2 regions of the Streptococcus sp. oral taxon 071 str. 73H25AP genome follow, and region 1 is predicted to be linked to the other one. Evidence: riboswitches for the same ligand, from Rfam matches in the RefSeq annotation. Region 1 holds a riboswitch; the other holds the start of a gene.
The links. A riboswitch is a leader RNA that binds a small molecule or an ion and turns the genes downstream of it on or off. The one in region 1 is predicted to bind thiamine pyrophosphate.
Positions count from the first base shown of each region.

Region 2: it holds a riboswitch for thiamine pyrophosphate, as region 1 does, so the genes downstream of both, HMPREF9189_RS10615 (thiamine-binding protein) here and HMPREF9189_RS08195 (ECF transporter S component) in region 1, are expected to answer to the same signal.

Region 1 covers NZ_GL397254.1:1,207,619-1,211,040, forward strand. The annotation lists gene HMPREF9189_RS08190 (ATP-binding cassette domain-containing protein) at 1-1,249, opposite strand, end outside; gene HMPREF9189_RS08195 (ECF transporter S component) at 1,250-1,810, opposite strand; TPP riboswitch at 1,969-2,057, opposite strand; gene lctO (L-lactate oxidase) at 2,206-3,342, opposite strand.
Region 2 covers NZ_GL397254.1:1,726,746-1,730,167, reverse strand. The annotation lists gene polA (DNA polymerase I) at 1-1,151, shown strand, start outside; TPP riboswitch at 1,255-1,357, shown strand; gene HMPREF9189_RS10615 (thiamine-binding protein) at 1,428-1,718, shown strand; gene HMPREF9189_RS10610 (ABC transporter permease) at 1,681-2,439, shown strand; gene HMPREF9189_RS10605 (ABC transporter substrate-binding protein) at 2,477-3,422, shown strand, end outside.

The DNA.
Region 1 (3,422 bases):
TAATGATCAAAAAACTTCTTCCTTGATTTCTGTCCTCCAACATCCACTGACAAAAATAATGGCAAGCTCTATCATCCAAACCAGCAAATGGTTCATCTAGCAAAATCACAGACGCCTTGCTGGTCAAGATGGTCAATAGCTGAAGAATCTTTTGCTGGCCACCACTTAATTGATAGGGACTCTTATCAAGCGCCTGCTCCAGATTAAAATATCGTAAAGCTTGGAGAATCCGTTGATTTCTTTCAGAGTCTGGACTATCTAATTGCAGTTCCTCTCTCAGACTAACTCGGATAAATTGCTTCTCAGCTTCCTGAACAACACCTGTCAGATCACGATACAGACTCTTTTTCTTTTTCAGGACTTTCCCCTTCCAAGTAATGTACCCTTTATACTTTTGAAATTGAAGAATAGAGCGAAAGAGGGTTGATTTCCCGACACCATTGTCACCCAAGATACAGGAAATTCCTTGGTAGAATGTAAAATCCGCAATTGAAAAGAGGGAGCGCTTATCCAGCTCACAAGTCGTTCTATCCATATGGAATAGTTCTGGGCTAGAAGCAACTTCCTTTGAAGAAACCTGTATCATCTCAGAGGAAGGGATTTGAAACACTTCCCTTAGCTGTCCGTATCTTATTAGCTCAACCATATGGTCGATATAGGCTTCATAGTCTGATAAATCATGGTCGCACAGGATGACTGTCTTCCCATTAGAGGCCAACTCTTTTAGAATCTCCAATATCTCTATCCTACTTTTGCGGTCAATAGAAGCAAAGGGCTCATCCAAGAGATAGACTCTAGGATTCATGGCAAAGAGAACAGCTAGCGCAGCCTTTTGCTTTTCCCCACCTGATAAGTGATGGATGGGACGGTGCAAGATCGCCTTGCAGCGACATTGCCGGACCACCTCAGCTATTTTAGCATCAATCTCTTGAAGGGGATGCCCAATATTCTCCAGGGTAAAAATCAGCTCCTCAAACAAGTTCTCCATGGTAAATTGATGATTGGGATTTTGAAAGAGAATACCAACCGTCTGGACACGTTCAACGATAGAAAGCTGACTGACCTGGCTCCCATCTATCAGGACTTGACTACTATAGGGTAAGGAAGTGACCTGGGCAATGATTTGAAAGAGACTGGATTTTCCTGAACCACTGCTCCCAACTAACAAGGTAAAAGCTTGCGCATGAAAAGTAAAATCAATCGGTTCCGAAAAGATTGGTGACTGAATCCCCCGTAGTTCCAGCCCCATCTATGCCTTACCTCCAGATGCAAACTGATGATAGAGCTTGACAATGGCACGAACCAAGATGGCACAGAAGAAAAAGACAGAAATAAAACGCACCACAAGCAAGGAAAGGACAAAAGGAAGGGAAAAGGCGTAGTAACCTAACTTAATGTATTCATAGACAAAGCTAAAAAGGGTAATCCCAATACTATTAGCAGTTAGAGAGAGCCAACTTTCATAGCGATTCTTGGTCACAAGAAAGCCAAATTCACTTCCCAAACCTTGAACCAAGCCAGACAAAAGAGCACCTAGACCGAATTGGCTACCATAAAGAACTTCAGCAAGTGCAGCTAACACTTCTCCAATCGTCGCACTTCCCACTCTTGGAACAAAGATAGCAGCAATAGGCGCAGCCATACACCAGAGACCAAAGAGGATTTCATTGGCAAAGGCCTGCAAACCAAGAGGGGCTAAAATCAGAGTGAGGATATCAAACAGATAGCCTGAACCCACAAAAACGCCACCAAAAAAGATAGACAAGAAAGCAAGCAAGATAACATCTTTTAACTGCCATTTTTTCAACATAAAAAACTCCTTTTTTAAAGAAAAGTGGGGCATTCAAGGAGAGCTACCGAAAGGCTTGCCGTCAAGCCTATCCTCTTTTGATAAACAAAAAAACTCCAATTACAAACGAGAATTAGAGTTTACCTTACAAGATTAGACAGTTTCCTTCAACATACGAAAAAAACCTTTTCACATTTCCCTTCGCCAGTCTTAACTGTATCAGGTTCAATGGGTATCATCTCAGCCTAAGGCACCCCAAATGTCTTTATTATTTTATTACTGGACCAGTATAACAGAATTTGAAAGCCCTAGCAAGATATTTGACTGGAAAATATATTTATATAGTTTCTGATAACGATTTAATCTTTCTATACACGAAGAAAAACCTCCACATCAAATGGAGACTTTCTACTTTATCAATACAACTTCAAATCGCGTGAATCAACTGGGAAGGATGGATTGTATGGATTGTGACGCAGTTTGAAGCGTTTAACATCTTCAATAGTCTGAGTTCCAGATAACTGCATGACTGTCTTTAATTCTGCATTCAAGTGTTCAAAGACTTGACGTACACCCACACTACCACCAAGAGCCAAACCATAGATCACAGGGCGGCCAATAGCTACCAAATCTGCTCCTGAAGCCAAGGCTTTAAAGACATGCTGACCCCGACGAACACCAGAGTCAAAGACGATTGGCACACGTTTATCAACTGCTTCAGCAACTTCTTGAAGTGAGTCAAATGCGGCTGGCCCCCCGTCGATTTGACGGCCACCGTGGTTGGTTACCCAGATACCAGAAGCACCAGCGGCAAGCGAACGTTCAACGTCCTCACGGCATTGTGGCCCCTTGACATAGACAGGAAGACCTGAGTAAGCAGCGATAAATTCTACATCACGTGGAGACAAGCGTTGTTTGGCTGATTTGTAAACAAAGTCCATTGATTTACCAGCACCTTCTGGCAGGTATTCCTCAACAATTGGCATACCAACGGGGAAGACAAAACCATTGCGCTTGTCGACCTCACGATTGCCCCCTACAGTAGCATCTGCTGTCAAAACAATCGCTTTATAACCTTCAGCCTTCACACGGTCCATGATATGGCGGTTGATACCGTCATCCTTACTAAAGTAAAATTGGAACCAGTGAGGTGTCCCTTGAAGGGCTTCTGTAATTTCTGGAAGATCTACAGTAGAGTAAGAGCTAGTTGTGTAAAGAGAACCAAACTCATGCACACCACGCGCAGTCGCCACTTCACCCTGTTCATTTGCTAATTTATGAGCCGCAACAGGCGCCATAATGATTGGTGAAGACAATTTTTCACCTGCAAATTCAATCTCTGTACTTGGATTTTCAACATCACAAAGCGTATGTGGAACGATGAGTTTGTGGTTAAAGGCACGGATGTTCTCGCGTAAAGTGAAAGTATCCTCTGCTCCACTAGCGATATAACCAAAGGCAGCTTTAGGAATAACTTGTTGCGCCATTGGCTCCAAATCATAAGTGTTAATAAAATCTACAGGTCCTTCTGCATTGCTTGTTTTATATGACATAAAGTGTCCTCCTTGTTAAGTAAGCGTTTACTTTTTCTTACATTAACTATCTTACCTCTTTTTCAGAATCCTTTCAAAAA
Region 2 (3,422 bases), 520 kb from region 1:
AAAAAGAAACCCTACTTGAGATGCAAGCTGAAAATGAGGTCGTCATTGAGCAACTCACTCAAGAGATTTACGAACTGGCTGATGAGGAGTTTAATATCAACTCCCCTAAGCAGTTGGGCGTCCTTCTCTTTGAAAAACTCGGCCTTCCTCTAGAATACACCAAGAAAACCAAGACAGGTTACTCGACAGCAGTGGATGTGCTGGAGCGTCTGGCTCCTATTGCACCGATTGTCAAAAAAATTCTAGACTACCGTCAGATTGCTAAGATTCAATCCACCTATGTGGTTAGCTTGCAGGATTGGATTTTAGATGATGGCAAGATCCACACGCGCTATGTGCAGGATTTGACCCAGACCGGGCGTTTGTCTAGTGTGGATCCAAACTTGCAAAATATTCCTGTGCGTTTGGAACAAGGCCGCCTCATTCGTAAGGCTTTTGTGCCAGAGTGGGAGGATAGTGTACTACTCAGCTCGGACTATTCACAGATTGAGTTGCGCGTTTTGGCTCATATCTCTAAAGATGAGCACTTAATTAAGGCCTTCCAAGAGGGAGCAGATATCCATACCTCGACGGCCATGCGGGTCTTTGGAATTGAACGTCCTGAGGATGTGACTCCAAATGACCGTCGCAATGCCAAGGCCGTCAACTTTGGAGTGGTTTACGGGATTTCAGATTTTGGTTTGGCGAACAATCTTGGTATTAGTCGTAAGAAGGCCAAAGCCTACATTGATACCTACTTTGAGCGTTTTCCTGGGATTAAAAACTATATGGAAGAAGTGGTACGTGAAGCGCGTGATAAGGGATATGTAGAGACCCTCTTCAAGCGTCGTCGAGAGCTACCAGATATCAATTCGCGCAACTTTAACATTCGTGGTTTTGCAGAGCGAACTGCCATTAACTCCCCTATTCAGGGTTCGGCAGCAGATATCCTCAAGATTGCTATGATCCAGCTAGACAAAGCTCTAGTTGAAGGTGGTTATCAGACCAAGATGCTCTTGCAAGTGCATGATGAAATCGTCCTTGAAGTTCCGAAATCAGAACTAGCAGCTGTCAAAGTACTAGTGAAACAAACCATGGAAGAAGCCATCCAACTCAGTGTTCCCCTTATCGCAGATGAAAATGAAGGGGCAACCTGGTACGAGGCTAAATAAGAAAGCTATGATAGAGTTTGAAGCGCGTGCCTTCAAGCTCTTTTTCATGATTTTCTGTAAGCAGTTTCCTTGACTTTTCCTTGTATTTGCGTTACTATATGTCCATATAAGATATGGGAGTCTGTGTACAGTCTGAGAGGAAGTGTTAAACTTCGACCGCACCTGATCTGGGTAATGCCAGCGTAGGGAACGATACTTAGCCGAATTCTGCACCTTTTCCATATATGGAAGGGGTTTTCTTTTTGTCAAAAGGAAACCTGAGAAGAGGAGGTTTTTATGAAAGCAAGCATTGCCTTGCAAGTCTTGCCCCTATCACAGGGGATTGATCGAATTGCTATTATCGATCAAGTGATTGCTTATCTGCAAGCTCAGTCCGTGACCATGGTGGTGACACCCTTTGAAACGGTCTTGGAAGGGGAGTTTGATGAGCTTATGCGCATTCTCAAAGAAGCTCTTGAAGTGGCCGGGCAGGAGGCAGATAATGTCTTTGCCAATGTCAAAATAAATGTAGGAGAGATTTTAAGTATTGATGACAAACTTGAAAAGTATACTGAGACGACACATTAGTCTATTGGGTTTTCTAGGAGTCTTGTCAATCTGGCAGTTAGCGGGAGTATTCAAACTTTTACCCAAGTTTATCCTGCCAACTCCTCTTGAGATTCTCCAGTCCTTTGTTCGTGACAGAGAATTTCTCTGGTACCATAGCTGGGCGACCTTGAGAGTGGCTTTGCTAGGTCTAGTCTTAGGAGTCTTGATTGCCTGTCTTATGGCGGTGCTCATGGATAGTCTCTCTTGGCTCAATGACTTGATTTATCCCATGATGGTGGTTATCCAGACCATTCCGACCATTGCCATAGCGCCTATCTTGGTCTTGTGGTTGGGTTATGGGATTTTACCCAAGATTGTCTTGATTATTCTGACGACAACCTTCCCTATCATTGTTAGTATCTTGGACGGTTTTAGGCATTGTGACAAGGATATGCTGACCTTGTTTAGTCTGATGCGAGCAAACCCTTGGCAAATCCTTTGGCATTTTAAAATCCCGGTCAGTCTGCCCTACTTTTATGCAGGTCTGAGGGTCAGTGTCTCCTACGCCTTTATCACAACCGTGGTGTCTGAGTGGTTGGGAGGTTTTGAAGGTCTTGGTGTTTATATGATTCAGTCTAAAAAACTGTTTCAGTATGATACCATGTTTGCCATTATTATTCTGGTGTCGATTATCAGTCTTCTAGGTATGAAGCTGGTCGATATCAGTGAAAAATATGTGATTAAATGGAAACGTACTTAAAATAGAGCGTTTTTGAAAAAGAAAAGAGGAAATGAAAATGAAGAAAACATGGAAAGTGTTTTTAACGCTTGTAACAGCTCTTGTAGCTGTCGTGCTTGTGGCTTGTGGTCAAGGAACTGCTTCTAAGGACAACAAAGAAGCAGAAGTTAAGAAGATTGACTTTATCCTAGACTGGACGCCAAATACCAACCACACAGGTCTTTATGTAGCAAAGGAAAAAGGCTATTTCAAAGAAGTTGGAGTGGATGTTGACTTGAAATTGCCACCAGAAGAAAGTTCTTCAGACTTGGTGATCAATGGCAAGGCACCATTTGCTATCTATTTCCAAGACTACATGGCTAAGAAATTAGAAAAAGGGGCAGGCATCACTGCCGTTGCCGCTATCGTTGAGCACAACACATCAGGAATCATCTCACGTAAATCGGACAATGTCAGCAGTCCAAAGGACTTGGTTGGGAAGAAATACGGAACTTGGAATGACCCGACTGAACTTGCTATGTTGAAAACCTTGGTGGAATCTCAAGGTGGAGACTTCGAAAAGGTCGAAAAAGTACCAAACAACGACTCAAACTCCATCACACCAATTGCCAATGGCGTCTTTGACACTGCTTGGATCTACTATGGGTGGGACGGTATCCTTGCCAAATCTCAAGGTGTAGACGCCAACTTCATGTACTTGAAAGACTATGTCAAGGAATTTGACTACTACTCACCAGTTATTATCGCAAACAACGACTATCTCAAAGACAACAAGGAAGAAGCTCGTAAAGTCATCCAAGCCATCAAAAAAGGCTACCAATATGCTATGGAACATCCAGAAGAAGCTGCGGATATTCTCATCAAGAATGCACCTGAACTCAAGGAAAAACGTGACTTTGTCATCGAATCGCAAAAATACTTGTCAAAAGAATACGCAAGTGACAAGGAAAAATGGGGACAATTTGATGCTGCTCGCTGGAATGCCTTCTACAAATGGGACAAAG